DNA from 3 places in the Halomonas sp. ISL-56 genome. Region 3 is predicted to be linked to each of the others. Evidence: predicted binding sites of a transcription regulator. Region 3 holds the regulator's gene; each other region holds the start of a gene.
The links. The regulator PhoB, encoded in region 3, activates phosphate uptake and scavenging genes when phosphate is short. The targets are predictions, from matches to a motif close to TGTCATANNNNTGTCANA.
Positions count from the first base shown of each region.

Region 1: a site for PhoB is predicted at 4,271-4,288, ahead of J7J49_RS07590 (putative 2-aminoethylphosphonate ABC transporter substrate-binding protein). Genes of this name have one in related genera too.
Region 2: a site for PhoB is predicted at 8,681-8,698, ahead of J7J49_RS11840 (PhoX family protein). Genes of this name have one in related genera too.

Region 1 covers NZ_JAGGRO010000010.1:10,947-21,764, reverse strand. Annotated here, with positions in the region: gene J7J49_RS07605 (bifunctional diguanylate cyclase/phosphodiesterase) at 36-2,711, shown strand; gene J7J49_RS07600 (HAD family hydrolase) at 2,791-3,516, shown strand; gene J7J49_RS07595 (UTRA domain-containing protein) at 3,509-4,219, shown strand; gene J7J49_RS07590 (putative 2-aminoethylphosphonate ABC transporter substrate-binding protein) at 4,339-5,388, shown strand; gene J7J49_RS07585 (putative 2-aminoethylphosphonate ABC transporter ATP-binding protein) at 5,443-6,567, shown strand; gene J7J49_RS07580 (putative 2-aminoethylphosphonate ABC transporter permease subunit) at 6,564-8,258, shown strand; gene J7J49_RS07575 (2-aminoethylphosphonate--pyruvate transaminase) at 8,310-9,458, shown strand; gene phnX (phosphonoacetaldehyde hydrolase) at 9,458-10,276, shown strand; gene J7J49_RS07565 (EamA family transporter) at 10,273-10,818, shown strand, end outside.
Region 2 covers NZ_JAGGRO010000012.1:236,804-247,621, forward strand. Annotated here, with positions in the region: gene otnK (3-oxo-tetronate kinase) at 1-1,107, opposite strand, end outside; gene ltnD (L-threonate dehydrogenase) at 1,110-2,042, opposite strand; gene J7J49_RS11815 (LacI family DNA-binding transcriptional regulator) at 2,209-3,258, shown strand; gene J7J49_RS11820 (LysR family transcriptional regulator) at 3,255-4,160, opposite strand; gene J7J49_RS11825 (NAD(P)-dependent oxidoreductase) at 4,271-4,909, shown strand; gene J7J49_RS11830 (LysR substrate-binding domain-containing protein) at 4,984-5,877, opposite strand; gene J7J49_RS11835 (hypothetical protein) at 6,063-6,398, shown strand; gene J7J49_RS11840 (PhoX family protein) at 6,482-8,617, opposite strand; gene hemP (hemin uptake protein HemP) at 8,828-8,998, shown strand; gene J7J49_RS11850 (TonB-dependent receptor domain-containing protein) at 9,118-10,818, shown strand, end outside.
Region 3 covers NZ_JAGGRO010000026.1:6,025-16,842, forward strand. Annotated here, with positions in the region: gene J7J49_RS20185 (M20 aminoacylase family protein) at 1-729, shown strand, start outside; gene J7J49_RS20190 (NAD(P)-dependent oxidoreductase) at 849-1,751, shown strand; gene J7J49_RS20195 (aldehyde dehydrogenase family protein) at 1,748-3,298, shown strand; gene J7J49_RS20200 (LysR family transcriptional regulator) at 3,277-4,221, opposite strand; gene J7J49_RS20205 (hypothetical protein) at 4,235-4,591, opposite strand; gene J7J49_RS20210 (HU family DNA-binding protein) at 4,591-4,863, opposite strand; gene J7J49_RS20215 (NAD(P)/FAD-dependent oxidoreductase) at 4,972-6,162, opposite strand; gene J7J49_RS20220 (chorismate--pyruvate lyase family protein) at 6,359-6,934, shown strand; gene ubiA (4-hydroxybenzoate octaprenyltransferase) at 6,970-7,860, shown strand; gene phoB (phosphate regulon transcriptional regulator PhoB) at 7,988-8,677, shown strand; gene phoR (phosphate regulon sensor histidine kinase PhoR) at 8,680-9,966, shown strand; gene J7J49_RS20240 (hypothetical protein) at 10,270-10,581, shown strand.

The sequences.
Region 1 (10,818 bases), on a different contig from region 3:
CAACTGCTCCAGAATTAAAAAAAGTGAGTGCAACAATGCACACAAAGAACGACACGGCCGATATATTCCGCCAGTTGGCAGAAGGCGTAGGGCACAGTGGGAGCCCCCGTTTTTATACAACGCTGGTGGAGCGCTTAGCGACCATACTTGGCGTTGACCATGTGCTAGTGGCCGATGTTACGCAACGCCATCAGGCTGAGACGCTGGCGGTCTGGTCTAATGGCCGGTTGCTTTGCAATATCACTTACCCGCTAACCGGTACGCCTTGCGAAACCGCGTTGGGGAAGGAGCCTTGCCTTTACTTCCGTGATGTTCAGTCACGCTTTCCTGACGATAAACTGCTTTGTGAACTGGGCGCCGAGAGCTACTTAGGGCGAGCGCTCTATGCGGCGGATGGTGCGCTGATTGGCCTGTTAGCGGTGCTTAAAAATTCCCCTATGCAGTTGAATGACTTAGCCAGTGAGGTTCTGCAAATTGCCGCCGCCCAGGCGGGGGCAGAGCTGGATCGTCAAAAGGCGGAACAGGCATTAAGAAAAAGCGAAGCGGTGGCGAGGGAAAGCGAGCGGCGCCTGGATACGCTGCTCAACCACCTGCCGGGCATGGCCTACCGCTGTTTGAATGACCGTAATTGGACAATGCAGGTGGTGAGTCAGGGGGCCAAAGCATTAACCGGGTATTGGCCTGATGAATTGCAAGATAATCGACTGACCAGCTTCGCTGCCCTGATTCATCCTAATGATCAGGACAAGATCTGTCGCGAGGTGCAGTCGGCCATTGCCAATAATCGGCCTTACCGTGTGACCTACCAACTGCGCCATCGCGACGGCGGCTACCGCTGGATGTGGGAGCAGGGCCAGGCCGTGAGGGATGAAGCGGGCGACATCGTATGCTTAGAAGGCTTTATCTCTGATGTGACTGACCAGCAAGAGTCGCAGCGGGTACAAAACGCCGTGGTTCAAGTGGCTTCTACGGTCACCACACAGGTGGGTGACGGCTATTTTCAACAGTTGATTGCGACCTTGGTTAAGGTGTTGGAAGCCGACGCAGGTTTTATTGCGCTGCTGCATACGTCCCCTCAAAGCGACACAAAAGTCGTTGGACAGGCGACCACTGTCAGCATGGTGGTAGAAGGTGCTCAACACGAACAACACGCCTTTGCGCTGCGAGGCTCCCCCAGCGAGCAGGTGGTGCTAGAGCGCGAAGCCGTCATGCATGACGGCCCGCCACTGCTGTTGCCAGGCACCTTGCTCTCAACAAAGGCATGGATTGGCCGACGCCTGGATAACGCCAACGGCGAAGCGATTGGTGTGATGATGGTGTTTTATCGCCAGCCGCTGACCACTAATGCCTTTGCTACCTCAGTGCTGAAAATTCTCTCCACCGGCGCTGCGGCAGAGCTTGAGCGCCGCCGTGACCACCGCCATATGCATCAGTTGGCCTACACCGATAGCACCACTGGCTTGCCTAACCGCGGGCGTTTTATGGAGTTGTTAGCGCAGATGTGGAAAGAGGCCCACCGGAGCGAGCGTGGTCTTGCGTTACTGTTATTGGATATCCGCCGTTTTAAGGAGGTTAATGACCTGCATGGTCATCAGGTGGGGGATCAACTGCTGGTGACGGTGGCCGAGCGTTTACAGCAGATCAGCCACATGCATGGCGCATTGGCGCGCTTATCTGGGGATGAGTTTGCCTTGCTAGTCGCCGTCGCTGATCCCGTTGATATCGGCGTGCTTGTCGAGCAGCTACGTTCAGCAGTGAAGCAGCCGCTGCATTTACAGCGCCGCGTCTTTCATCTCGATGTCAGCATCGGTTTTGCCCATTACCCACAGGATGTCGCGGAGGCTGGCGAACTATTTAATGCCGCTAGTATCGCCCTTCATCATGCCAAACGGCGTGAAAACTGTACCTCTCCTTACACTCAACTTATGCGCCAGGCGTTGCACCGACGCCAACGCATGAGCGAACGGCTCAGCGCCGCTATCGCTGAGCATAAGTTAGCACTCAACTTTCAGCCCCAGGTGAACCTTATCAATGGTCGGTTGACCGGCGCAGAAGTCTTATGCCGCTGGTACGACGACGAGTGGGGGTGGGTAAGCCCCGGCGAGTTTATTCCCTTGGCCGAAGAGCGCGGCTTGATCCGTGCCCTGGGGGACTGGGTGTTGGAAGAGTCCGCCAAGCAGTTAATCACTTGGCGTAACCAACCTGGGGGAGGGTTGCCAGGCAGGTTATCGATCAATATTTCCGCCCAACAGTTTGCTGACCCAGAGCTCACCTGCCACATTGCGCACCTCACCGCCGGTGTTTTTCCGAGCGCGATCGCTCTGGAACTCACCGAAAGCGATTTTATGCGCGACCCCGACCAAGCCGTCGAGATTACCCACACCATGCGCAAAGCAGGATACTCGCTCTCCATTGATGATTTTGGTACGGGCTACTCCTCACTCTCCTACTTGCGGCGCTTCGCTGCCGACGCGCTGAAAATTGATATCTCTTTTGTCCGCGAAATGCTCGAAAACAAAAATGACCGCACCATCGTGGAGACCATCATCGCCATGGCGCAGGCGTTAGAAATGAAGACCGTGGCAGAAGGGGTCGAAACCCAGGAGCAAGCTCGTTTGCTTGCCGAAATGGGCTGCAATGAAGCGCAAGGCTACTGGTTCGGCCGCCCATTACCGGCGGATGAGTTTGCGGCGCGGTGGCTAGCACCTTAAGTCCTTATCATCGTCATCGTCCTGTCATCACCTTTGGCATACCCTACGCGCCGCCAACCCGCGATGAAAGGAGTGTCCCATGCGCCTGGCCCTGTTTGATCTTGACGATACCCTTCTGGATGGAGACTGCAGCGACCGCTGGAATTTATGGATGATAGAGCAAGGTTGGATCAGCGATGCCGACGCCTTTATGGCGCGGGCGGCGCAAATGCACCAGGCCTATCACGCGGGTAAGTTAAAGCTGGAAGAGTACTTAGCCATGACCCTGGCGCCGCTGCGTGGGCGCCGGGTAAAAGATGTACAGAAAGAGGTCGAGCGCTTTGTCGCCACCCATCTGCAGCCGCGTATTTTTGATCAGGCCTGGGCCTGCCTGGAAGCGCATCGCCAGGCAGGCGATACGCTGGTGCTGATTTCTGCTTCGTCGCGTCACCTGGTCGAGCCAATTGCGATCACTCTGGGCATTGAGCACGTGCTGGCGGTGGAGCTCAGCGTGGAGCATGGCATTAATGAAGACCCGCGCTATACCGGTGGCAGCGAGGGTATTTTTTCCTATCGCGGCGGCAAGGTGCTGCGTCTGAAACAGTGGCTGGCCGAGCAGCAGATCACCCCCAGCCACACCACCTTCTACTCAGACTCCCGCAATGATTTACCGTTACTGCAATATGTCGATTGCCCCGTGGCAGTTAACCCAGACCCGGTACTGGCCGAGGTGGCTAGCGTTGAAGGGTGGCGGCGCTTAGACTGGCGGACGCCCTCAAGCGCTTCGTCGCCTAATGCTTTGCCAGGAAAATCGGTGCATGTCTGACGCCTACTATTTGCAGTTAACCGAACAGCTACGCACCTTGATCGACCAAAATGCCGCCCTGTGGGAAGGCAAGCTCCCCGCCGAGCGAGTATTGGCCGAGCGTTTTGCCACCACCCGCGTCACCCTGCGCCAAGCGCTTTCTCAGTTGGAGGGGGAGGGCCTGATCCACCGCAGCAACCGGCGCGGCTGGTTTATCTCTCCCGCCCGGTTAGTCTACGACCCCACCCGTGACGCGGGCTTTAACGACTATGTGCGCGCCCAGGGACGACAGCCTCGCACCGCTGTTTTGAAGCTGGAAGCCCGCGTTCACCCGCCTGCCGCTCGTGCGCTGGGCCTGCCGGATGACCAGCTGTTTCAGCATATTCGCCGCCGCCGCTACGTGGATGACCGCGCGGTGCTGGTGGAATCGCTGTGGGTGGTGCCCGAGCGCGCGCCCGAGTTGCTGGATATCTACGCCGGGCAGTCTCTGTGGGGACTGTTGCGCGAGCGCTGGGGGCACTATTTGGCTAACCGCTCTATTCGCATGGTGTCGGAAGCGCTGTCGCCTTTGGATGCCGAAGAGCTATCCGTCGCGCCGGGCACTGCCGGTTTAAATATTAATCGTGCCATTTTTGACGACCAGCAGCGCCCCATTGAGTATGACGAAGAGCACTGGCTGCACGATTCCCTTTGCATCAGTGTGGAGCTTTCGGGGCAGCGCTAGCAGCGATTGCTTCAAGGCGATCATCATCGCTTAAAAAAACGGTCAAACAAGCGTCATCGCGGTGTCATTTAACCACGGCAAACTTCTGGTCTATACCAATCAGCCGGGAGACCACCATCATGATCACGCGCCGTTTATTCCCCTCTACTTTATTAGCAGGCACCGCTGCCGTTGCGCTTGCCTCAACTGTGCTTGCTGCCAATGCCCAGGCCACTGAACTAACCGTGTATACCGCCGTTGAGTCGGACGACCTGCAAAAATACGCCGAGCGCTTTAACGCGGCTCACCCGGATATCGAGATTAACTGGGTGCGCGACTCCACCGGGGTGATTACCGCCCGCTTGCTGGCCGAAAAAGGCAACCCCCAGGCCGATGTGATTTGGGGCCTGGCCGCCACCAGCCTGCTGGTGCTGGAAGACGAGGGCATGCTGGAGCGCTACGCCCCCGCAGGTGTTGAAAATCTTGATCCGAAATTTGTCGATGCGGCCTATCGTGATGGTGAAGACCCGGCTTGGGTGGGTATGGACGCCTGGGTCGCGGCAATCTGCTACAACACCATTGAGGGCGAGCGCCAGGGCGTACCGATGCCGACTTCCTGGGAAGACCTGACTAAGCCTGAATTTGAAGGCCATGTGATTATGCCTAACCCCAACTCGTCGGGCACTGGTTACCTGGATGTGGCCAGTTGGCTGCAGCTTTGGGGCGAAGAGCAGGGCTGGGACTATATGGATCGCCTGCATAACAATATCGCCCGCTATACCCATTCGGGTTCCGCGCCCTGCAGCCTGGCGGCTACCGGTGAAACTGTGGTGGGCGTGTCATTTGCGTTCCGTGGTGCCCGCTTGAAGTCACAGGGAGCGCCTATTGAGGTCGTGTTCCCTGAAGAAGGCCTGGGTTGGGATATGGAAGCTTCCGCGATGGTAGCCGGTACCGACAAGCAAGAAGCAGCGCAAACGCTGCTGGATTGGTCGATCTCACGGGAAGCCAACGAGCTGTATAACGAAGGCTATGCGGTGGTGGCCTACCCCGGCGTGGCCCAGCCCATCGACAACTACCCTGTAGACATCACCGAGCGCATGATCGATGCCGACTTCAAGTGGGCGGCCGTAAACCGCGAGCGCGTACTGGCCGAGTGGCAGCGTCGCTACGACGGTAAAACCGAACAATAAACGGCGGATTCGCGATCAGATGCCCCGGCCCATGCGCCGGGGCTTGGAGATGTTATGCACACCACCATGACGTCGCTGCTGGCGGCCGACTCGCCAGCGGTGATGACCCCCACAGCGCCCCATTTGCGCATTGAAGCGGTGACCAAGTGTTTTGGTACTTTTACCGCGCTGGACAACATTTCTCTGGCCATTAACGAAGGTGAGTTTGTCTGCTTTTTGGGCCCCTCCGGCTGCGGCAAAACCACCCTGCTGCGTACCATTGCAGGGCTAACCCAGCAAACGTCGGGCACGCTGATTCAGCGTGACAAGGATATTTCCCGGCTGCCCACCCAAGCGCGGGATTTCGGCATTGTGTTCCAGTCTTACGCGCTGTTTCCCAATCTGACGGTGTTTAACAATATCGCCTATGGGCTGCGCAACCGTCGAGATGACCGAGCGCGTATCGACAAGCGGGTCGCCGAGCTGCTCGCCCTGGTGAACTTAACCGGCAGCGAAGACAAGTATCCGGCGGCGCTGTCTGGTGGTCAGCAGCAACGTGTTGCGCTGGCGCGGGCGCTGGCCACCGAGCCAGGCTTGTTACTACTGGATGAACCCCTCTCGGCGCTGGATGCCCGGGTGCGTGGCCATCTGCGCAGCCAGATTAAAGCCCTTCAGGCACGCCTGGGGGTGACCACCATTATGGTCACCCACGACCAGGAAGAGGCGCTGACCATGGCCGACCGCATTGTGGTGATGAACCACGGCGTGATTGAGCAGGTGGGCACCCCGGCCGAGATCTACCACCAGCCTGCCAGCGCCTTTGTGGCCTCGTTTATTGGCAGCATGAATTTCCTTGAGGTCAGCGTGCAGAGCAGCGACCAGGCGTGGCTGGGTACCACGCCTTGCGCCTGCCTGCCGCACACCTTAGACGTGGGCCAAGCCGCCCAGTTGGCCATTCGCCCGGAGGCCGTAGCGCTTAGCTGTGCAGCGGGAGCGCTGAACGGTGAGGTGGTCGGCATTGAGTTTTTGGGCCCCTTTCAGCGGGTTACCCTGCGCCTAACGAAAGCCGGTCAAACGCTTATCGCCGATGTGCCCAGCCGGGATAGTCGTGACCTCGACCTGTTTGTGGGGCAGATGCTATCGATTCACCTACCCGCGGAGGCCGCCCGCCTGTACCCCGCAGGGAGTAGCCAGCAATGATGGCTAAGACCTTTACAATGTCGGCGACCAAGCCGTCGCTAGAGTCGCTGATCCGTTTGTTAGCGTTACTCGCTGGCGTCGCCCTGCTGGTGGTGGGCCTGCTGTTTCCGCTGGTGGCCATGCTGGTTAAAAGCCTGCAAGACCGCGCCGGCGACTTTATAGGCCTGGCCAACTTTGTTGAGTATTTTCAAACCCCCGCGCTGGTCAATTCGATTGTTAACTCGTTGCGGGTGGCGCTGATGACCACCGTAGTGGTGGTCGGCTTGGCGTTTGTATGCGCCTACGGGATTACCCGCACCTGCATGCCGGGCAAGCGGCTGTTTCGTATGCTTGCGATTCTGCCCATCCTGGCGCCGTCGCTGCTGCCCGCGATCAGCTTGGTTTACCTGTTCGGCAACCAGGGGTTTCTGCGCGACGTGCTGGCAGACCACTCGATTTATGGGCCGATTGGCATCGTAATGGGCATGAGCTTCTGGATATTTCCCCACGCGCTGATGTTGCTGACCACCGCGCTAACCAACAGCGATGCGCGGCTCTACGAAGCGGCCGAAGCGCTGGGCACCCCCAAATGGCGTACGTTTTTGACTATTACATTGCCCGGTGTGCGCTACGGGCTGATTTCCTGCCTGTTTGTGGTATTTACCCTGGCGATCACCGACTTTGGCGTGCCAAAAATCATCGGTGGTCAGTTCAGCGTGCTGGCCACCGACGTCTACCGCCAGGTCGTCGGCCAGCAGAACTTTCAGATGGGCGCGGTGGTCAGCGTGATTCTGCTGTTACCCGCAGTGCTCTCGTTTATCGTTGACCGCTGGATACAGCGCCGCCAGGTGGCCCAGCTTTCGGCCCGGGCGGTGCCATGGCAGCCTACCCCCAGCCCGCTGCGGGATTGGGTCTTTACGCTACTTTGCTACGCGGTGGCGGGGGCGATTGTGCTGGTGATCGGCACTGCGGTGTATGCCTCGCTGGTTCAGTTTTGGCCCTACAACTTGTCGATCACCTTTAAGCACTACACCTTCCAAGGCATGGCCGATGGTGGCTGGGGAGCGTGGTTTAACTCGCTCAAGCTCGCCTTCAGCGTGGCCGTGGTGGGTACCTTAGTGATCTTCTTCAACGCTTGGCTGATCGAAAAGAGCGAAGGCTTTCGCCCGCTGCGCCAAGGGCTGCACTTTATGGCCATGCTGCCCATGGCGGTGCCCGGCATGGTGCTGGGGCTTGCCTATATCTTCTTCTTCAATCAGGCGGGCAACCCGTTCAACTGGCTATACGGCACGCTGATGATTCTGGTGCTCAACACCTTGATTCACTTCTACACCGTGTGCCATCTCACCTCGGCCACCGCGCTAAAACAGCTCGACCCCGAGTTTGAAGCGGTGGGGGCCTCACTTAAGGTACCTTTCTGGATCACGTTCAGTCGGGTGACGCTGCCCGTGTCGCTGCCCGCGGTACTGGATATATCGGTGTATCTGTTCGTCAATGCGATGACCACGGTGTCCGCGGTGGTGTTTCTCTACAACAGCGACACGCGGCTGGCCTCGGTGGCGGTTCTCCATCTGGATGAAGCCGGTTACTTCGCCAGCGCGGCGGCCATGGCGGTGCTGATTTTCCTGACCTCGCTAGTGGTGAAGCTGCTGCATACCGCGCTTACCCATGTGTTGTTAAACAACGCCCAGCGCTGGCGCATGGCGGGCTAGACCGCCGCCGTGCTTGCGGTTAAAGTGTTTAAAAATCTGGTATAGACCAAAATGAACGATCATATTGAAGAGCCCTATCTATTAACCCCTGGGCCGCTGACGACGTCCCGTGCCACTAAAGCCGCCATGCTGTGCGACTGGGGTTCCTGGGATGACGACTTTAATCAGGTGACTGCCGACATTCGCACCCAGTTACTTGCCATGGCCGAGGCGCCAAGCGACGAGTACGCCTGTGTGCCCATGCAGGGCAGTGGCACCTTTGCCGTTGAGAGTGCGCTGGCCTGCGCTACGGATCCCAGCGGCAAAGTGCTGGTGCTGATGAACGGTGCCTACGGTAAGCGCGCGGCGCAGTTGCTCCACATGATGGGCCGCCGTTATGCGACGCTGGATAAAGGCGACTATCTGCCGCCACAGGTCGATGAAGTCGCAGCACTGCTGGAGCAAGACCCAGAGATTACCTCGGTGTTTCTGGTGCACTGCGAAACCAGCTCGGGTATTTTGAACCCGTTAGACGCCATTGCTGACGTGGTGCACGTCCATGGTAAAACGCTCATTGTGGATGCCATGAGCTCTTTTGGCGGCATCCCCATCAGCCTCGCGAAAACACCCATTGACGTGCTGGTTTCTTCTGCCAATAAGTGCATCGAAGGTGTGCCGGGTTTTGGCTTTGTGATTATTCGCCAGGCGCTGCTTGAAGCAGGTAGGGGGCGCGCTCACTCGTTGAGTCTGGATCTGCACGCCCAATGGGAATATATGGAGCGCACCGGCCAGTGGCGCTTTACCCCGCCCACGCACACCGTGGTGGCCTTTCAGGCGGCGCTTGCCCAGCATCGGGAGGAAGGCGGTGTGCCGGGGCGCTGCGCGCGCTATACCCGCAATCGTGATGCGTTGGTAAAAGGCATGCGGGCGCTGGGCTTCAGCACCCTGCTGGAAGACGAATGGCTATCGCCGATCATCACCACTTTCTTAAGCCCGACCGACCCAGCGTTTGAGTTTCACAGCTTCTACGCGGCGCTAAAGGCGCGCGGGTTTTTGATCTACCCCGGCAAGTTGACCGAAGTGGAGAGTTTTCGCATCGGCTGCATGGGTCAGTTAGGTATCACGGTGATTGCCCAGTTGCTAAACGCCATTCAAGACGCGCTTAACGAAATGGGCGTCTACCTCTTTGCTGACCTATCTTCACCATCAGGGAGCGCCTAATGCAGTATCACTCTCCTCAATGCTTACAAGCGGTTATCTGTGATTGGGCCGGTACGTTGGTCGACTTTGGCTCCTTTGCGCCCACCCAGATCTTTGTCGAAGCGTTTGCTGAACTGGGCGTGGCGATTAGCTTGGAAGAAGCCCGCGGCCCCATGGGAATGGGTAAGTGGGATCATATTCGCACCCTGTGTAACCAACCGGCCATCGCAGAGCGTTTTGCCCAGGCGGTGGGCCATGCACCTTCGGATGCCGATGTAACGGCGCTTTATGAGCGTTTTATGCCGCTGCAAATTGCCAAAATTGCCGACCATTCGGCGGTTATTCCCGGTGCGCTTGATACCTTAGCCACGTTGCGCGCTCAGGAACTGAAGATCGGCTCTTGTTCCGGCTATCCAGCGGTGGTGATGGAAAAAGTCGTCGCTCTGGCGGCGGATAATGGCCTGCACGTCGATCATGTGGTGGCCACCGATGAAGTACCCAATGGTCGACCGCACCCTGCCCAGGCGCTGGCCAATGTGATTGCGTTAGGTGTCAGCGATGTGGCGTCATGTGTAAAAGTCGACGACACCACGCCGGGCATTCTTGAAGGGCGCAGCGCCGGTATGTGGACAGTCGCACTTACCTGTTCAGGCAATGCGCTAGGGCTAACGTTTGATCAGTATCAAGCGCTGAGTGATTTAGAGCGCCAAGCTGCCCATTCGCGGGTAGCCGCTCAGTTTGCCGCCTCACAACCACACTACTGTATTGAGACCATCGCCGAGCTGCCCGGCGTGGTCGATGCCATTAATACCCGCCTTCAACAGGGAGAGCACCCTTGAGTCCAGCCGCGCTTACATTAGTGCTGGTGTCGGTATGCATGCACGCCGGATGGAATGTACTGGGTAAACGCAATGCGCCTTCGCTGGGGGCATTTTCCCTGGCCTACGGCGCCGGTGGGGCAGTGCTTATGCCCTTGCTATGGCTGGGGCCATCGCTGAGTGCGTTGCCAACGGCCTTCTGGGGCTGGTTGGCGCTTTCGGGATTATGCCAAATGCTCTATATGGGCGGCTTGGCCTGGGCCTATTCTCGCGGTGACGTCAGCGTGCTTTACCCCATTGCCCGTGCGCTGCCAGTGGTGCTGGTGCCACTGGTATCCATTGCGCTCTTGGGCAGCCGGGTGCTGGATCGCTGGGATGGCCTCGGCATGGTGCTGGTGGTGGCAGGTGCGCTTTGCCTACCGCTTAGCCACCCTCAGGCGCGTAGGTTTTCTACCTATCTAACGCCTGCCATGGGATTTGCGCTGCTGGCCGCTGTCGGTACGGTCGGTTACTCGCTGATCGATAAGCAGGCGCTGGGACTGATGCAGAGGGCAGGGCATAGC
Region 2 (10,818 bases), on a different contig from region 3:
CCCGGCTACCAGTAAGCGGCCAACGCCGTCCTTCACTAATGTCACTGCCAGTTGGCTCAATGCCGTTTCCACAAGATATCCCGCACGCTCTACGCCGAGAGAGGCTTGCGCGGCTTTCACCTTTTCTGGATCAGCTGAGGCATAAATCAATACCGGCGCGTGTTCAGATAGCCGCTGCCGAGCAAAGGCCAACGCCTGTTGTTGCTGTTGTTCGCCTTCCACCAGCGACAGTGGTTCAAGCGCAAAACCACCGTCAGGATGCTTGGCCAAAAAGTCCGCTACTTGAGCGAGGGTCGCCCGTGAGCAGCTACCGGAGAGCACCAGCGTACCACCCGAGCTGGGGGATAAACGCCCCGGCTCAGTGATCGCGTCCAACCAGCCCTGAGCACGGTACTGGGCGGGTAGCGCCTGCCCCAAGCCAGAACCGCCAGTGACCAAAGGCATCAACACCGTGGCTTCCGCCAGTACGTCCAAGTCCTGCTCATCCAAAGAGTCGCAGACCACATGGCGAACGCCCTGGCCAGCCAGCGTTGAAAAATGCGTACGGGTGGCGTCTGCACCTTGAGCGAGCAGCGCACGGTTGGCCAAACCCACTGAATACGGCGTTTGACGTGAAAGCACGCGTACCAAATCCGCATCCTGCATGGGATTAAGTGGGTGGTGCTGCATGCCACTGTCATTAAGCAAGCGGTCACCGACAAACAGATGGCCCTGATAGACCGTACGGCCATTCACCGGGAAGGCCGGCACCATCACGGTTTGTTGAGCGTTAAGGGCTTCCAATAGCGCATCCGCCACTGGGCCGATATTGCCCTGATCGGTGGAATCAAAGGTGGAGCAGTATTTAAAGAACAACTGCCTAGCGCCCTGTTCGCGCAGCCACGTGAGCGCCGCAAGGGAATCCGCCACGGCTTCGTCCACCGGGCAGGAGCGTGATTTAAGTGCCACCACTACCGCATCGATATCAGAGAGGTCGATCGCTTGCTGGGGCACGCCGATCACCTGCAGGCAGCGCATACCCCCACGCACCAGATTATTGGCAAGGTCTGTAGCGCCAGTAAAATCGTCGGCAATGGCACCTAGCACGATGCGTTTCTCAATGCCCATTTTCAGGCTCCCTGGTCATCGTTAGCGGCTTCCGGCAGAGGTATCCCTGATAGCCGCTGGTAAACCTTAATCACCGCCGAGTCATCTTCTCGACCAAAGCCTGCGCCACTCGCGGCGGTAAACTGCTGTAAAGCACTCGCAGCAACAGGTGTTGCCAGCGCCAGTTCGCGTCCGGTTTGATGAACGATATTGAGATCTTTAACGAAAATATCCACTGCGGAAAGCGGCGTGTAGTCGCCGCTCAGAATATGCGGTACGCGGTTCTCAAACATCCACGAATTGCCCGCGGAGTGAGTAATCACCTCGTAAATAACTTCGGGGTCGAGCCCCATACGAATGCCTAGCGCCATGGCTTCGGCAGCCGTAGCAATATGCACCCCGGCTAATAGTTGATTGACCAGCTTCATGCTAGAACCCACGCCGGGTGCATCACCAAGCTGGTAAACTTTAGCTGCCATGGCATCAAGCACTTCCTTAGCATAGGTGAACGCCTCTGCTGCGCCGGATGCCATCACCGATAGCTCGCCGCTTTTGGCTTTTGCCGCCCCGCCGCTAATCGGCGCATCCAGCATCATCAAACCTTTCGCCGCTAAGCGTTCGCCCAATTGCTTCGCCTGACTGGGTGCGACTGTTGCGCACTGCATAATCAGGCTGCCTGGGGCCAAGTGGCTCACCACGCCGTGCTCACCAAACAGTACTTGTTCTACCTGCAACCCATTAACAACAATCACCAATACAGCTTGGCAGTGGGCAAGCTCCGCCGGCGTTGCGACGCTCTTACCCCCAGCCGCCACAAAGGCATCTCGCGCGTCAGTGGAGATATCGCAGCCGGTGACATTAAGCCCTTGTCGGAGCAGGGCGGTAGCAGTGCCCATGCCCATGGCCCCCAGGCCAATGACGCCCACGTTTAATGTTTGTTTGTCGTGTTGACTCACCTGCCGACACCTCACTGTTGTTGTTTTGGCTGCTATCGTCGTGGAACTGTTCTGCTCTCTTGACCGATGCCACAAGGAAAATGGTAGCGCTATCATGATAGCGCTACCATTTGTTTTAGATTATTGTTTGCCTAACGACAAGCTGAATATCAGGGACGTGCGACCAATGTCTAAAGATTCGCCCATCGCTACCTCAGCCAAACACGCTAAGCAGCGCCGACGCTCAGACCAAGTCACACTCAGCCAAGTCGCTGAGGCCGCAGGGGTTTCACCAATAACCGCCTCGCGAGCACTGAACTACCCCGACAAAGTCAGCGATAGAGCACGCGACAGTGTGCTACAGGCAGTGGAAAGATTGGGCTACGTACCCAACTTAGTGGCCGGCAGCCTTGCCTCTTCTCGCTCGCGGCTGATTGCGGTGATTGTGCCGTCGCTGATCAACAGTGTGTTTGTGGAAGTGATCAAAGGCCTACAGGAGACACTGGAGGCTGAGGGCTATCAGATACTGCTGGGCAATACCGACTACGACTTGGATCGTGAGTATCAGTTGGTGCGCACGTTTTTAGGCTGGTCATGCTCTGCACTGGTCACCGCTGGGCTGCGCCATAACAAGGCCTGCCATACGCTACTGGCCAACTGGGATCACCCCATTATGGAGGTGATGGAATTGGGCAAAGGCATGGATCTCAACGTTGGGCTGGATCACGTGGCTGCAGGCCGCTGCATGACCAATCACCTTATCGACCAAGGCTACCGTCATATTGTTTACGTGGGGGCGCGGCTTGCCCACGATTACCGCGCGGGCATGCGCTATGAAGGGCATAAAGAGGTGCTGCAGGCCAACGGGATAGAAGCCCCTTTAGTTGAGCTGGATACCCTGGGCAGCCTGCAGGCAGGCGCGGAAGGGCTTACCCAAGTATTAGCTCAATACCCTCACACCCAAGCCATTCACTTTGCCAACGACGACTTGGCGGCAGGCGCCCTGCTGGCCGCTCAACGCCAAGGGCTCAATGTACCGAAAGATATCGCCATTGCAGGGTTTAACGGACTCCCCCTTGGTCAACATGTGACGCCGCAGCTCACTACTATTCTCTCCCCCAGAGAGGAGATGGGGCGCCTCGCTGCCAAAGAGCTCATCCGCCGATTAAGCGGTAAAAACGTCTATCGTCGCCAACACGATGTAGGTTTTACGCTGCAAACTGGCGGCAGCACTTAAGTTCTACCTGCTAACCAGGCGTCAAAGAAGGTCATAAACGCACGCGCTTTAGCGGTTACGTGTCGCCCTGGCGGATAGACCGCATAAACACCGCCTTCTGGCAGTGCCCATTCGTCAAGCACGCGTACTAAACGTCCGGCGGCTATCTCCGGCGCCGCGGTAATATCCGGCAATACTGAGAGACCACCGCCAGCGACCAGCAGCGCAACTAAACTCACCGTTGAGTTGGCTGCCAACCCCGCGCTCATTTGCACCTCATACCGCTTATCTCTTCGCTGGAAAGTCCAGGTTAACGGCGCTTTTAACGGCGTAAAGGCAATCCAATCGTACGCTTCCAGCGCCTCGGGGTGCGCGGGCGTACCATGGCGTTTCAGATAATCAGGCGCAGCCACCACATGCTGCTGAAAGACGCCTAGCCGACGGGCGCGTAGGGTGGAGTCTTTTAGCCAACCTAACCGAAATGCCAAATCGATTCCATCCTGCACCATATCGCTTATCTGGTCGCCGCTACGTAGTTGTATGTGTAGCGCCGAGTGCAAACGTCTAAACGCCACCACTGCTTCGCTCAACACCCCGGCGGCGTAATCTTCGGGGGCCGTGATACGCAGCTCGCCATGCAACTGTTGAGTGTCACTCACGGCACTGGCAAGTGCCCCCTGCAAATCGGTTAATAGCGGGTGGCATTGATGGTAGAGCGCCTCTCCGGCCTGGGTGAGCTGAACCCGCCGCGTGGTGCGAAGGAACAGGGTTACGCCCAGGCGCGTTTCCAACTGGCGAATTTGCAGGCTTACCCGGGTTTTCGTGCAGCCTAGCCGCTCCGCTGCCTTGGTAAAGCTGCCGGCTTCCACCAGGGCGACAAAGATCGGCAAACCGTTTAAATCGAACTCGCTGGCGGTGGTCATATAGCGCCCGATTGTTATGAAATCGACAACAGTAAATTACGTTAATGGCTATTTTTCAAATCAATAACGCGTACGACAATGCAGCGTCTACCCACTGAAGGAGTACTACGATGAAGATTGCACTGATTGGCGCTAGCGGATTTATTGGCTCCGCCCTGTTAACCGAGGCACTCTCCCGCGGCCATCACGTGACGGCGTTAGTCACTCGCCCTGAACGGGTGGCAGCACAGGAGAATGTCACTACCGTTAAAAGCGATGTGTTAAATACCGATGCACTTACCGAGCAGCTCCGCGGTTTTGAAGCTGTTATCAGCGCCTTTAGCGGCCATGCCCAGGAGGATGTTTACGACTACTATCTCAAAGGCTTTCATTCGATTTTGGCCGCCACCCAACACGCGTCTGTGCCTAGATTACTGGTAGTGGGTGGAGCAGCCACACTCGAAGTAGCGCCGGGTAAGCTTTTGTTAGATGCACCGGGGTTCCCAGCAGAGTACCGGGCTACAGCGGAAGGGGCGCAAACAGCCCTTGAAACACTGCGCGGGCAAACGGCTCAAGCGTGGACGTTTCTCTCCCCCGCCGCGGAGATTTTCCCCAGCGAGCGCACGGGCAACTTCCGGCTTGGTAGCGATACACTACTCACAGACAGCGAAGGCAATAGCCGTATTTCCGTACAGGATTACGCCATCGCCATGATGGATGAGTTGGAAAACTCACACCATCTCAATCAGCGTTTCTGCGTCGCTTATTGAGCGACCAGTAACCCTTCTCGATCCGACGATGTGTCGGGTCGACTGTTATAAGCCTACAACGCGTTCACATAAACTCAAACCTCCCGAAACGCCTCAACCACCCTCTCGGCCAACACCTCGCTGGCATCACCGCTGCCTGCACGCTTCACCAGCGCCACTTGATAATCACCTAGCGGGGGCAGTGACTCGTTATGAAGACGTTTGAGCGGTGGCCGAATCAAGCTTTTCGGAAAAGCCGTCACGGCCAAATCGGCCAGCATAGCCGCCTCCTGCCCGGCACAGTGGTCACAGGAGTAGGCGATTCGGTAAGCAATTCCCGCTTGATCAAGGGCATCGAGGGTAATTCGTCGCCACGCACACCCCTGTTGGGCCAGGGTAACCGGTAGTGGCGTGCGCTGCACCGCAACGCCATCCTCACGTCCCGCCCACACTAACGGTTCGCTGTGGACAATCTCCCCCCGCGCTGCCTGACCAGGCCCTCCAGCCATCACCAGAGCGAGATCTAGCTCGCCCTCATCCAGCCTGGCAAGCAAATCTTTGCTGCGCCCCACCTCGACATCGACCTGCACCGCCGGGTGCGAACGGGCAAACTGGGCGAGTACCGTGGGTAAAATACGCCCTACCACGTCATCCGTTATCCCCAACCCCACGCGCCCCTCTATGGTCGGCGCAAGAAACTGGGTCACGGCTTCGGCGTTGAGCTTAAGCAGCCGACGACCATAGCCCAGCAGCACTTCCCCCTCGGCAGTCAGGCGTACATGCCGCGCCTCGCGGACAAACAGCGTCTGGCCGAGGATCTCTTCCAGGCGTTTAATCTGCATGCTCAGGGCAGAAGGGGTGCGAAATAGCTGCTGGGCGGCGCGAGTAAAACTGCCGCTCTCCGCTATCGTTACAAACGTTCGCAGCACCTCGCTATCCAGTAGCGGCAAGGCGGCTCGGCTGGGAGCTATGGTAGAGAGTTGGTTCATCACGCCCACCTTTCAGAAAATCTTAACGCTAAGTGTAGATCTTTTCGTTTGATTGATCCAAGGCTAAGCACCAAGCTAATAACCAGAGGTCGCGACCCTCCTACTTATTAATCACAGCTCACACCTGCCCAGTCGGTGCATAGGCGCCGCTTACTGTGCAGCGGGGGTGACGATGGAGGTGCGCGATGAAGTGCGAAGACCCTACCCAACAGGCCCAACATGCCTGGGAGAAAGCCAGCCAACTGGCGCCACCGCCCAAGCCGCCACAATTGCATTTTTACATGCCTGCCATGCCGTCAATGAGACTGATTCGAGCGCTGGATATGGGCTGGTGGCATTACCGGCGGCGCTGGCTTTTCCGCCGCCATATAGTGCCGTTACTGGACTACGACGATCATGTTCTGTGCGATATTGGTCATTGCCGCGAAGATATTCTCTGGGCTAGCCAACTGCCCTTGAAGGTCGATGCCATTCAGGCGTTAGAAGCCCGGCAGAAAAAACGACAGGCTCAGCAAGCCTAAAATCAAAAAAGCTTCGAACCAGAGAGAGGTTCGAAGCTTTTAATAGCGCGCTTGTTATCACTCCAGCGCTTGGTGCCTGATTTTTAAACCCCTATAGGCCCACCATCACGCTTTTGAATCACCACGGTCGAGGCCCGGGGGCGGACCTGGCCGCTGGCGGCAACAGTGGCGTCTTGGATCAGCGCGCTTGCATCCGCGGGCCAATTGCTCGGATGCTGAATATTGATAAACAGCGCGGTTTTCTCCGGCGTGGTAAAAATACCGGTGACTTCGCAGCCGTTAGGCCCTACCGCAAAGCGCTTAAGCTGTTGCTGGTTACTGCTGTTAATGACCGGGCCGGTTCCCTGGATATCGTCTAACCCGTTGGGTACCACCGCGAGCAGTTGGTCGTTGGTGTACTCCGTAATGCCTTCATAGCCGTTATCGGTCTGAATCCACAGGATGCCTTGACCATCATCGCGCTCATCAAACCAGAGCCCATCAGGGCTGGCAAACTGGTTCATTTCGGTTAGACCCGAAAGGTTATCAGCATCGTCAGCCGCCGCACCAAATACAAACACTTCCCAGCGAAATGCATTCGGCAGGCGACTTTCACGCCAGCGAATAATGTGACCCGCGCCATTATTTTCCCGAGGGTTGGCGGCGTTAGTCGGGGCAGTGACATAGCCAACCCCCAACTGATCAATCTCGTCACCTTCGTTGGTAAAGGTCGGCGCTGCGGCCTCCTCACTACGCTGGGAATTGTTAGTCAGCGTTAGATAAACATCGCCAGTGGCCGTATCCACGGCGGCCCATTCGGGCCGATCCATCGGTGTTGCCCCCATCAGGTCTGCCGCATCGCAGGTATTGATAATCACACCGGCTAAATCGTTCTCTGCCAAGCCCAGCGCCGCTGCCAATGTACGGCCATCCTGGGTCTCGACGTCAGGCGTCAGCGGCAGCCACTCACCGCTGCCATCGGCGTGAAAACGGGCCACATAGAGCGCGCCGTTATCCATATATTTGTTGCCAATGGCGAGGCGGTCGTACGCCTCGCCCGGGCGGTTGGCATCAGCGGGATCCCAGACGGCATCAGAAACGTATTTATATACGTACTCGTTGCGGGCATCGTGGCCGGAATAGAAGACCACTGGCTGGCCAGCTTCCAATTTGCCTAACCAGCAGCCTTCATGGCGGAAACGGCCCAGAGCCGTGCGCTTAACTGCCCGGGCACCGCTATAAGGGTCGATTTCGACCTGGTAGCCGAAGGTGCGCGCTTCATTACGGTAGTCATCCTCGGCGCGCGCACCGCGTGGAGTGATATCAAAACGGGCAAACTCGTCGTTCTGTTCGGAAGCATCACCCGCCGACGTTTCCCAGGCGTAGCGGCCACGCTCAGTGGGAATGCCGATACGGGCGTCGTCCTGAAAGCGCTCGCCGGTGTGAACAAAGACGTTGGGCCAGTTCTCTTCGCAGGCAATGTAGGTACCCCAGGGCGTGACGCCGTGTCCGCAGTTATTGTTGGTGCCCCGGGTTTGAGTACCCGCTGGTGAAAAGCGCGTTTTAACATAGTCACTGCCCGCCACGGGGCCAGCCAGATCCATTTCCGTTGCGCTGGTAAAGCGGCGGTTATAGCGCGATCCCGGCACATGCGACCACTGCCCGTTGGCGTCTTTTTCGACCTCGACAAGGGTCACACCGTGAGCATTGATCTCGGTGCGTGACTCCTCCGCCGGGCGCTTACCTTCATCCGCGTTGGTGGGGCCGCCTTGGGGCGCCCAGAGCGCCGCCTGGTCGATATATTCATTGTTCAGCGCCAGGATGAAACGGCGCGTGGCGCTGTCGGTATCCAGCGGGAAGGCATCCATGCCATCGTGGTGCATACCCACGCTTTCCGCCTGACGCTCGGCGGTCATTGGCTGGTCAGATTGCCACGAATCACTTTGATTAAGCGGCGTGCCCCAGGGCACTAAGATCTGGGCAACATAGCCTTCCGGCACCACCACGGCATCGGTGAGTGACCCGTGAACCGCTTCAAACGCCAGTGTCAGAGGTGTTTTTTGTGCCCCGTTTGAAGCAAGCGCTTGAGCAGCACCGCCAAAACTAAGCATCGAGGCAGCCGCCATGCTCAAACCACCGCGCATCACATCGCGACGGGATACATGGCGCGCCAATACCTCAGCAAACGGCTGATTGCTGCTGTGGTTAAACAGGCGATGATCTTCGATCTCTTTACTCATTGTGGTCTCCCCCTGATCGTTTGTAAGTCAACGATTGAACGTTAGGAGACCCTAAAGAAGCTAAATGACAGCACGATGACGGCCTGCCTGCGTTTAGATGAAGAACGTGTGGCTATCCTCTCCTTCTACTCTCCAAACCCTATTGAGAGATACCGACAACTCTGCTAAATTAACGCTAATAGTTATCATTAACACAGGAGTTATTCTCTCATGCAGCTAGCCGACAAGGGCGCTCGCCGGGGGGATGCGTCGGAATCTGCACCCCGCGAAGTGGATAGCACTGAATTGCTGGGCAGCTCAGGCCAACTGGTGATTCACCATGAACAGCGCCGCTACGTGTTGCGCCGTACTAAAAGCGGCAAGTTAATTCTTAACGCCTAAAGCCCTTAACTTTTAAACCTCTGATTCGTTTAGAAATGTACCAAGTAAAGCCAGCCAGGTAGCCCATCGCACCCAGCCAGCGACCTCTTCCACTTACCCCTGTTGGAATTCTCTGGCTTATGAACCATACACGCGCTTTTGGTGGCCTCTTGTTAACGCTGTTCCCACTGCTCGCCGCCCAAGCAAATGACGCTGAACTTAACCCCGTCACGGTCACCGGCACGCGAGCGCCTACCGACCTTTCCCAGGCACCGCTGATTATCGATATCATCAATCGCGATGACGCCGTGCTGGCCACTGCCAGCCGGGTCGAAGACGTGCTTAGCCGCCAACCCGGCCTGCATGTCGCTGGGCAGGGCCGCCGCAATGGTCAAACACTCAGTATGCGCGGGTTTGGTAGCAAAGGCGTGCTGGTACGTCTGGATGGCGTTCGTCAGGAAATCTCCACTGGGCATATCGGCAACTTCTTCCTCGACCCAGGCTTGATTCAAGAAGTACAGATCGCCCGAGGTGCGCTCTCCAGCCTTTACGGCAGCAATGCCATGGGTGGGGTAGTCAGCTTCACCAGCGTCGATGCCGATGACCTGCTCGCCCCCGGCGATGATAGCGGCGTGCGCCTTTCCATCGGCGGGGCGACGGCCAGCGACGAAATGCGGGGGAGCCTGACTGCCTTTGGTCGCCGGGATACCGCCAACGGCCAAGTGGACGGCCTGTTTTCAATCGGCCGCAGCGAATCGAGCGATATTCGTCGCGCCGGGGGCGATGAAGCCGAAGAGGATGCAACGCTCAATAGCCTACTGCTCAAAGGCGGCTGGGAGCCCAACGACGAACAGCGGCTGTTTATAAGCTGGCAGCATTACGACGAACGCGCCACCCAACCGGCAAATCCTCAGCAGCTTACTACCACCGATGCGCTGCGCGATCGCGATGTGGAAAGTAATAACGTGCAGCTCGGCCACCGTTGGCAGCCTAGTGCTTCTACCGAGATCACCTCGCGGCTTAGCTTTAGCCAGCAGGAGATTGACGAACCCCAGGCCAACCGCACCTTAGAGCGCGTCGGGCTACAGAGCGACGGCTACCACAGCATGGATCACGGTTGGCTCTCGCAAACGCTGGTGTTCGGCGCCGAACTGGAGCAGGCACGCCAACGGCCAGATGGCGAAGCGAATGGCTTTCCTAAAGCCGATATCGACACCCAGGCAGCCTATCTCGACACCACGCTTACCGCTGGACGCTATCTAGCCGATGGCGGCGCTGGGCAGTTTGACGTGGGTCTTGGCGCTCGCTATGACCGCTACGATGCCAGTGGTCAAAACGACGCTGATAGCGTCCACGACCAGGTATCGCCACGTTTCCGCCTTGCCTGGCGACCCGACGACGCCTTGATGCTGTTTTCGGGCTACGCCGAAGCGTTCCGCGCTCCCAGTCTTTCCGAGCTTTACGCCAACGAGCGCCATTTTGCCGGTTTCTGCGCCGGGCCAGCGTTCTGCGCGCCGGATAACTATTGGATTCCCAATCCCAACCTTTCGCCTGAATCCAGCCATACCTGGGAGAGCGGCGTGGTCTGGCATCAAGGCGACTGGCAGGTTCACGCCAGTTACTTCGACACCCGTGCAGACGACTTTATTGATACCCAGGTCGACATCATGGCAGGCACTACCCAGGCGGTGAACGTACAGCGCGCCCAGCTGTGGGGCTATGACGCTCGGGTGACCTGGCAGCCCAGCGCCTTCCCGTTACTGACCAGCTTTGTGGGCCTGTCAGAAGTCTCCGGCAAAGACCGCGACTCTGGCGAACCACTGGGCAGCCAAACACCACTA
Region 3 (10,818 bases):
ATGGTCGAAGAGGGCCTGTTTGAACGCTTCCCCATGGATGCGGTGTACGGGCTGCACAACTGGCCCGGCCTGCCCGTCGGTGTCGCCGCAGTGCACGATACCGACGTCATGGCCGCTTTCGATATTTTTAGCCTGACGCTAACCGGCAAAGGCTGCCACGCGGCGATGCCCCACTTAGGGACTGATACGGTATTGGCGAGCTGCCAATTAATCAGCCAGCTGCAAGGGCTGGTGAGCCGCGAAACGCCGCCAGATAAATCGGCGGTGCTGAGTATTACCAGTATTAACGCGGGGGACACCTTCAACGTGATCCCCGAGCAGGTGGCGCTGCGTGGCACGCTGCGCTGTTTCGATATGGCGCATAAAGAGCATCTGGAAGAGCGCTTTAAACAGGCGATTGCTAGCCTAGCTGAGTTCCACGGCCTAACCGTTGAGCTGGATTACCAGCGCTGCTATCCCGCCACTATCAATACCCCGGAGCATGCCCAGCACTGCGCCACGGTACTGGAGAGCTTGCTGGGTAGCGAGCACGTGATTCGTAACCCACCGCCCAGCATGGCCTCTGAGGATTTCTCGTTCCTGCTTGTCGAACGCCCAGGTGCCTATATCTGGATGGGCAATGGCGAGGAGTCCGCTTCGCTACATAATCCGCGCTATGACTTCAACGATGCACTATTGCCGCTGGGCGCACGCTACTGGGTGGAGCTGGTAAGGGCACTGCTCGTCTAAATCGCCACCTTTGTCTCAACGATAAGCGTTATTCGCTCTCTGATGCCCACTGGGTAGGGGAGCGTCTACCCCGAATATGGCGTCTTCATACTTAGTAGGACGTTTAAGGAGCACTTACGATGTCTTCAACAACAGCATTATCGATCGTGGTCATTGGCCTCGGGCAGATGGGCGGGAATATGGCCCTCACCCTTCAAGCCGCAGGGTTTGCGGTAACTGGCAGCGATGTATTTGAACCAGCGCGATCACGTCTTGCTGCGCAAGGGCTAACCGTTGTGGCGCCCGATGCGCTACCCGCAAGCGATGTTTACCTGCTGTCGCTGCCGACTTCTGCCCATGTGCGCGAAGTGATCGAGCAATCTCCAGGCTTGCTCACGCTGGCGCCGAAAGGCAGCGTGATTGTTGATACCTCCACCAGTGACCCCGCCGTCAGCCGTGAACTGGCCGAAAAAGTAACCGCTGCGGGCCTTCTGTGGCTGGACGCGCCGGTCAGCGGGGGCCCGAAAGGGGCTGCCAGCGGCAAGCTTGGCATGCTGTTGGGCGGTGATGTCGCCACTGTTGAGCGAGTGTTGCCGATGCTGGAAGCGATGTCGGCCAAGCGCACCCATGTGGGTGGCCCGGGCAGCGGCCATGTGGTCAAGCTTGCCAATAATTACCTGTGTGCCGCGCACTTGCTAACCACCGCCGAAGCCGTGGCGATGGCAGCCAAAGCGGGCGTTGACCCCGCCGCCTGCTTGGCGGGCCTTAACAGTGGCTCGGGCCGCAGCGCGGTCAGTGAGGTGAACTTCCCCGAGTGGGTGCTGAGCGAGCGTTTCGATTCTGGCTTTACCACCGGCTTGATGCGTAAGGATTTACGTTTGGCCCGGGATGCCGCTGAGCAACTGGATATCCCCTCGCCGCTGTTACAAGCCGTGGTCGATGCCTGGCACGCGAACCCCGAACAACCAAGCGATAGCGATGACTTTAACCATATCACCACGCCGATATTAGCGCGTGCCAGCCAGGCGGAGGAGCAGTCATGAACGCACTTAGCCAACATGCTCAAGATCACCTTGCCACGCTGCTCGAAGGTTTTGGATTAACGGCCACCACGCTGTTGAGCAACTGGATTGATGGCGGTTTAGTGGCAGGAGAAGGGGAAGTGATCACCCTGACCAACCCGGCCACCGGCGAAACGCTGGTGAGCTATCGTGATGCGGGGGCCGCGCTGATTGATCGTGCCACCCAAGCCGCTGAGCGTGGTCAGCGTGAATGGATGGCGCTCACCGCCAGCGAGCGCGGACGGCGCATGAATGCCGCAATACGTGGCCTGGAGGGCCATGAAGAGTCGCTGGCGCAGTTGGAAAGTGTCGTTGCCGGTAAGCCAATTCGTGACTGCCGGGCCGAAGTCGGCAAAGTGCGCGAGATGTTCGAATACTATGCAGGCTGGTGCGATAAGCAGCATGGCGAAGTGATACCGGTACCCACCTCGCATCTTAACTATGTGCGCCACGTGCCTTATGGCGTGGTGGGGCAGATTACCCCCTGGAACGCACCGATGTTCACCTGCGCCTGGCAGTTGGCGCCAGCGATAGCAGCGGGCAATGGGGTGGTATTGAAGCCCTCCGAGCTTACGCCGTTCTCATCGGTGGTGATTGCCAAGCTACTTGAAAGTGGCGGGTTGCCGAAGGGGCTTATCAATATCGTTAACGGCCTGGGCAAAACGACGGGCGCGGCGCTCACCGATCACCCGATCATCAGCAAGCTGGTATTTGTCGGCTCGCCTCAAAGTGGTCGCCTGATTGCCGAGGCGGGGGCGCGTCGGTTGGTGCCCAGCGTGTTAGAGCTGGGGGGCAAGTCCGCCAATATTGTGTTTGCCGATGCCAAGTTGGATGAGGCCGTTGCGGGTGCCCAAGCCGCCATTTTTGCCGCCGCAGGCCAGAGCTGTGTGGCAGGGTCGCGCTTATTGATTGAGCGCTCGGTGTTTGAGCAGGTCACCACCCGTTTGGCGCGGGCAGCAGAACAAATTGCGGTGGGCCTGCCCAGCGATGAAGCAACGCGTATGGGCCCACTGCAGAATCGCCGTCAGTTTGAGCAGGTGACGCGAATGATCGACGCCGCCGTCGCTGCGGGTGCGCGGCTATTGACGGGTGGCAAGCGCCCGGCAGGGCTGCCAGATGAAGCCCAGGGCTACTTTATCGCCCCTACCTTGCTGGTCGATGTCACACCGGATATGGAGATCGCCCAGCAAGAAGTCTTTGGCCCGGTGCTGGTCGCCATGGCCTTTGACGATGAAAACCAGGCCGTTCAACTTGCCAATGAGACGCGGTTTGGCTTGGCGGGTGCGGTGTGGAGCCAGGATGTAGCGCGAGCCCACCGTGTTGCCGGGCAGCTGCGGGCGGGTACCGTGTGGATTAATAGCTATAAAGCGATTAGCGTGATGTCGCCGTTTGGAGGCTTTGGCGAGAGCGGCTTTGGCCGTTCCAGCGGCCTGGATGGCCTACGTGAATACACGGTGCCGCAAAGCGTATGGGTGGAAACCGCGCCAGAAGCCAGCGTCGCGTTTGGTTACGGTAGCGGTGTTGGTTGATCGCTTACCGGACTGGGCTCTCGGAAGGCCTGCATCCAGCGCTGCAAATGGCGTAGCAATAGTATGCAGGCCTTGGGCTGCTGGCGGCCCACGCGGGTGACCATGTGGGCATGGGAGCGCTGAAAGAGCGGATTATCTACCGGCCGCGCCACTAGCGTACCGACCTCTAAATCATGCGCAACGGCAAAGGCGGGTAGCAGCGTGATACCCATACCGCTGCGTACGTACTGTGCCAGTACCACCATGGAGTTAGTGTTCATGGCCAGACGTGGGGCGATCCGCGCCTGTTGAAATGCTTGATCGACCATCTGACGCACTCCGTGGCTAGCATCCCACATAGCCATGGGTTCAGCGCTAAGTTGCTCCAGAGAGAGCGGCGCAGGCTGGTTGGCCAAGGGGTGTTGCGGTGGCAGGATGGCCATTAATGGCTGGGGGCTAGATGCCCAAAAACGCAGTTGAGGATGGGTTCTTTCGTGGAACATTAAGCCGATATGGCTGTGGTCATCAACCACGGCTTCAATAATGCCCGAGGTACCGGCGATATGAATATCGAGCTGGATACCCGCATAAAGTTGGGTAAATTCGTGCAGCGGGGAAGCCACTAAATCGCTGACAAACCCTTCGCCTACGGTGAGCGATATTCTGCCAGTTTCCAGGCGTTGGTAGGATTCAAGCGAGGCAATAAAACCTTCATCGAGGGCACCGCGCCGTTCGCAGTACTCAAGCAGCATTTCACCTACCGGTGTAGGCGAAATGCCATCGCGCTGACGCTCCATCAGAGAGGCTCCCAAGGCTTCTTCCAGCAGCGCAATTTGCCTGCTAACTGCCGAGGGAGCAATGTCCAAGCGCGCCGCTGCGCGGCGCACTGAGCCAGACTCCAGGGTAACGCGGAAGTACACTAAGCGTTGATGAGGTATGTCCATCGATAGTGAGGCGCTACAAATACTTGAGTAGTTTTTGCAGCTTATTCATATCGGCGGAGTCCCCCACCAAACGCACGCTGCCGTTCATCATGCCGTCGAGAAAGGCCTGCTGGGTCGGCTTTTTGAGCACTTTCAAGGCGGTATCCTGATCACGGAAGCGTAGCTCAAGATCCAAGTCGACCGGCAGCCCTTTAGCAGTACTGACACTTTTCGGCGTCATCCGGTAGTGACGGGCAATGCTTAGATCTTCCGTGGCAATTCCCCAGTCCAGGCCGCGCATACGTTCTAACTGCTCACGAAAGCGCGGCTTGCGGCGCAGGGCGCGTTTGAGCAGTACGCCCAGCAGCCACAGCGTCAGCTTGAGCTTCATTAGGAAACGGCGTCCTTAAGTCCTTTGCCTGGCTTAAAGGCCACGTTTTTGCTGGCTGGAATTTGCAGCGGGGCGCCGGTTTGCGGGTTTTTACCGGTACGCGCTGCGCGCTCACGTACGGTGAAGGTGCCAAAACCAATCAGCGCGACATCTTCGCCCTTGGCACAACTGTTGGTGATCTCATCCAGAATGACGTTCAGCACTTGGCCTGCTTTATCTTTGGACAGGTCGGCACTTTCAGCGATGGCTGCAGCGAGTTCAGGTTTGCGCATAAGGAATCTCCCCTTTTGAATAGAAATCAAACATCAAACAAATGAATGTTGTTGGGTGCGTAGCCGATTAGGTTAGCTTCTCTAGCCTAGTCGTGAACGCGGCGAAAATCAGCCTAGCAGCGCAGGCGCTGCTCTGGAAAGCTCCACTTTCCTTCTCACGCAGCCGCCTGTCAACGCAAAACCAATCAAACGTCCGTCTTTATTTTCCGCCAAGGCACTGATATCACCGCCTTCACCTTCAATTCGCCAGCACTCAGGTGTGGTCGTAGGCGGGTAGGCAACCACTGGCAGCAGCGGTGTTTTAACCACCACCGGCCAAGCGCCAAAGCTAACCGGCGTGGGGGTGCCCGAAAGGGTTGCCGCCAGTGCCTTAGCACTGGCTTGCAGAGGCTGAACGTACATGGCATTAACGCCATCTACGCAGGCTGTATCCCCCAGGGCATAGATATTGGGATGCGAAGTCTGCAACTGACGATCAACCACTATGCCGCTAGGTAACACGTTTAAACCAGCGGCTTCGGCAAGCATTGTGCGGGGCGCGAGGCCGGTGGCCATCAACACGAGATCCGCGCCGACGGTGTCGCCGTTATCCAATTGCAGAACCGTGTTTTCATCGCTGCTGAGCGCTATGGAATGAAGTGAGCGGTCAAGGTGAAGATGGATACCCGCTTCGCTAAAGGCATCGCCCAGAGCGTTCCCTAGGGGCGGTGGCAGCAAGCGAGGAAGCAGGGATCTCTCGGGGGCGACAATGCTGACTTGATGACCGCCAGCGTAAAGGTCGTTGGCAAATTCACAGCCAACCAGCCCCGCGCCAACAATTGCTACCCGTGCAGGGCCATTACCCAGCGCGGTATGAAAGCGGCGGTAGTCGTCTAGGTCATTGATAGTAAAACAGCTAGGGGCCACGCTGGAGGCAATGTTGAAGGGCACCCGTGGCGCAGCGCCGGTGGCTAATACCAGCGTGTCATAGCCAATCCTCTGACCTTCTTTGAGGAGCACGAATTGGTTATCCACATCCAGTGCGCTTACCTGGGTGTGGATAAACATCTTGGCGTTGAGCTCATCGCCAAGTTCCGCTGCGCTGCGCTGGGCTAATTGATTGGGCTTCAGGCCCTTGGCGAAGCCGGTGGAAAGCAATGGCTTGCTGTAGTCATCGCCGCTGTCGGCGCTGACCAGCGTGATTGAGCGTTGGTCGCCCAGGCGACGCAAGGCACGAGCAAGGCCAACCCCTGCCATCCCGGTGCCAATAATTACCAGTGCAGCGTGTGTAGACGTTTTATGTGTTTGGGTGGCGGGCATGCAGATACCAACATAGTAGTTAAGACATAGTTGTTAAGGCATAGCTGTTAAGACATAGCTGTTGAAATGTGGTTGTTAAAACAGAGTCGTTAAAACAAAGTTGTTAAGACAGAGTCGTTAAAAAGGTCGCTGAAACAAAAGCCTGTTAGTACCCCATGTTACACTAGCCGCCTCGTTTATTGCCCTGGAGAACTCGGTGACGCCTGCTGCTTTTCGGCAAATTCCGCTATTTTCGCGCTGGCGCCCCATTGATGCGGCACGCCCAGCGATGAGCCCTACCTGGTGGCAGTGGGTTGCCTCCACCGACTCGTTGACCGCCCGCTTAATCGCTGCGGGTGGAGACAAGCCGTTTCGCGTACGGCTGCTACGCCAGGGGGTCGGTTGGCCGCGGCAGGATGAGGCTAAGGCGCTGGGCATTGGTGCTAAGCGATACGCCTGGCTGCGCGAAGTGGCGCTGTGCTTGGATGAGACCCCCTGGGTGGTGGCACGCTCGGTCGCCCCGCTCACGCAGCTAAAGGGTCAGCGCTTGGAGCGTCTGGGCGAACGCTCCCTAGGCAGTTGGTTATTTCGTCAGCCAGGCGTAATCCGCGGGCCATTAGAAGCGACGAGGCAAGCGCCCACTTTTGCTAGCGTGAGCGGTATTCAGGGAGATGCTACCTGGGGCCGTCGCTCTGTGTTTTATCACGGCTGTCAGCACGGCGGTCTGTCGTTATTAGTTCAAGAGTATTTTTTGGGTGCGATGGCTGATGATCTTGGCCTGCCTTCGCGCTAGGCTAGCGCCTGCATCTTATTCTTGGTGAGGTAAGCATGGATCGTTCATTGTTGCGGCCGAAGGGGTGGGCTCGCGTGGCAGATTTCTTACAGCTGATGCGTTTGAATCGGCCGATAGGCACATGGCTGTTGATGTGGCCGACGCTGTGGGCTCTTTGGGTCGCTGCGGAAGGTGTACCCGGGCGAAATGTGCTGCTGATTTTTGTGGCAGGTGTTTACGTGATGCGTGCCGCGGGCTGCGTGGTCAACGATTATGCTGATCGTCACTTTGACGGCCATGTAAAACGTACCAAAAACCGTCCATTAGCTACGGGCCGGATCAGCGAAACCGAAGCCCAGTTGCTGTTTATCGCCCTGGTGGCCGCGGCGTTTATTCTGGTATTACTGACCAACTGGTTTACGGTGCTGCTCTCGCTAGGCGGGGTGCTGCTGGCAATTATTTATCCGTTTATGAAGCGCTATACCCATTTTCCTCAGGTAGTGCTGGGGGCGGCGTTTTCCTGGGCGATTCCGATGGCCTTTGGTGGGGTGCTTGGCTACGTGCCACTGGAAGCATGGCTACTATTCTGCGCCAACGTGCTGTGGACAGTGGCCTACGATACCCAGTACGCCATGGTCGATCGCGACGATGATTTAAAAATTGGCATTAAATCGACGGCGGTGCTGTTTGGAAATGCCGATCGTTTGATTATCGGCCTACTCCAGCTAGCCACCCTGGGGTTGTTGGCATGGGTAGGTTGGCGGGTCGGTTTAGGTGGATTCTTCTGGTTAGGGCTTGCGGCAATGGCGGCGACTTTCCTGCATCAGCAGCGCTTAATTCGCTATCAGGAGCGAGATGCCTGCTTTCAGGCGTTTCTCAATAATCACTGGTCGGGGCTACTGATTTTTGCCGGTATCGCGCTAAGTTGGTGGCCTGCGGCGGGCTAATTTTTTTGAATGTCATATAATTGTCATCAAGCCATGGTGTTATCGTCATTGAGCTGTTTTTCTTTGAGCTAGCTTGCTTTGCGCTAGTTCTCTTTGAGCTATTCTTTGAACACCGTGAGGCTCTGGTATGACCGCCAAGACCGTTCTGATTGTCGATGATGAAGCGTCGATTCGCGAGATGATCGCGGTAGCGCTGGAAATGGCTGACTATCGCGTGCTCGAAGCGGATAACGCCCAGGATGCTCATGCCATGGTGGTCGACCACCAACCCGACCTACTGCTACTGGACTGGATGATGCCCGGCACTAGCGGGATTGAGCTGGCTAGACGCTTAAAGCGTGAAGAAACTACCGCTGAGATTCCCATTATTATGCTCACCGCCAAAGGCGAAGAGGATAATAAGATTCAAGGGCTTGAAGCCGGTGCCGATGACTATATCACCAAGCCTTTTTCGCCCCGGGAATTGGTGGCACGGCTAAAAGCGGTGCTGCGTCGTGCCACGCCGCGTGGCGTTGAAGACCCGATAGAGATTAACGGCCTGCTACTTGATCCGGTAAGCCATCGGGTAAGCGCTCACGGTAAAGCGCTGGAAATGGGGCCTACCGAGTACCGTTTGCTGCAGTTTTTTATGACCCATCAAGAGCGCGCTTACACGCGCAGCCAACTGCTTGACCAAGTGTGGGGCGGCAACGTCTACGTCGAAGAACGCACGGTCGATGTGCATATTCGCCGCTTGCGCAAAGCGCTGGGCGACGTGCATCAAAACCTGATTCAAACGGTTCGGGGTACCGGTTACCGTTTCTCTGCACGGGTGTAAATGTGCGTTTATGGAGTCGTGAGCTGTGGCGAATAGCGTGGCTGGCCACGCTGGGTACTTGCTTAGGTTGGCTATTGGGCTCGGCTGGGCTAGGACTTTCGGCAGGGCTTGCGGTATGTCTGTTTTACCATTTACGACAGCTGCGCGAGCTCTATAAGTGGCTCACTTTTCACCCTCACGATGAGCCTCCTGCTGCCCGCGGAATGTGGGGCGAGCTATTTGATCGTTTGTACCGCTATCAAAAAAGTCAGCGAATTACCCAAAGCCGCCTGCGCGCTACCTTGGCGCGTATTCAAGAGTCGTCTGAAGCGATGCGCGACAGCGTGGTCATGCTTGACCGTCACGGTGACCTGGAGTGGTGGAACAGCGCCGCCACCGCCATGCTGGGGCTGCAAACCGCCCATGACCGTGGCCAGCACATTACCAACCTGCTTCGCGAACCAAGCTTTATCAGTTACTTTAATGCGCGTAATTACAGTGAGCCGTTAACGCTAACCTCACCGATTGATGAACGGCGAATACTGCAGTATCAAATTACCCTGTACGGTGACGACGAGCGCTTGGTCATGGCCAGGGATATTACCCGTTTGCATCGCCTTGAGCAGATGCGGCGCGACTTTGTTGCCAACGTCTCCCACGAGCTACGTACCCCTCTGACCGTTCTTTCAGGCTATCTGGAAACCTACAGCGACATTGCCGATCAACTGCCGCCGCGTTTAGGCCGTAGTATTCAGCAAATGCAGGAACAAACCCAGCGGATGCAGAATTTGGTCAATGATTTATTGCTGCTCTCGCGCCTAGAGATTGATCAGGGCGGTAAAGATCATCACCCGCTGCTACTTGGGCCTTTACTGAACAGCGTTTGCGAGGACGCGCTTGCTCTCTCGCATCAGCGGCATACCATCACCGTGGCGCTTGAGAGTGATGCGCGGTTGTTAGGTAGCGAACAGGAAATTCGTAGTGCTGTTTCAAATCTTGCCTTTAATGCGGTTCGTTACACGCCTGCAGGCAGCCAAATCACACTACGCTGGAAAGCTAGCGCCAATGGCGGTGGCTATATAGATGTTGAAGACAATGGCGAAGGGATTGATCCCGTGCATATTCCCCGCTTAACCGAACGCTTTTATCGTGTAGATAAAGGGCGCAGCACGGCGACCGGTGGCACAGGTTTAGGCTTGGCGATCGTTAAGCACGTGCTGTTACGCCACGATGCGCAACTACATATAGAGTCCCTTCCCGGCAAAGGCGCACTGTTCCGCTGTACCTTCCCCCCCTCGCGGTTGGTTTAATCCAGCAAGGCGCCCTGCACAATATTTGTAGAAGTGTTCAATATTGACATGTAAGGCTGGTGAAACTTACTCATGTGCCATTTTTACACAGGAAAAAGCGTGGGTAATGGCTCATAATTGGCCGTTATGCAATGTTTAATTTTAAATAAAATATTGATTTATATGATTTAAATTTCACATTTCGGTTTTTTGGCATGACTGCTGCAGCATACTAGTTAAGAAAGATGACCGCAGGAATTGCTGGCTACTTGTTAGCCTTTCTTTCTTAACCCAGCGGTAACAAACAGCGATCAGAGGTGGAATATGATGTCCAAGGATTTTCTCAAGAAAGCTGGCATTTTAGGTGTTTCTTTTGGCCTGATGGCAAGCCCATTAGCCTTTGCACAAACAGATGAAAACACCGCGATTGATGACAACCAAGGTATCACGGCTGACGAGCAGCCAATGGATCCCCAAGGAACCGGTAGCTCAAACGGTAGCGATACAGATATGACTAATGATTTAACCCATGACGAAGGCGATGGTGTCAGCGACATGGAACCTCAATCAAGCAGTCACTCAGATGACGCTGAGTATGATGCAGATGAACTGGTTGAAGAAAATAGCGGTAGCTAATTATTGATGTTTTTTAGATATCACTGAATGCTTTTTCATAGGATGAAAAAGCGATTAACAGGATGTTATACAGGCAAGGATGCCTTTCGGATTCAAGGACGAATCATTAGGAAATCAAAACGTTAGTCAGGGTAAATTCCAAGGTTGGAGTCCCGCACAAGGAGTGGAAGCTAGCGTTAGTCATTACCTATCATCAATTCTGATATCGGGCCTCGCATTGCGAGGCCTAATTTTTTG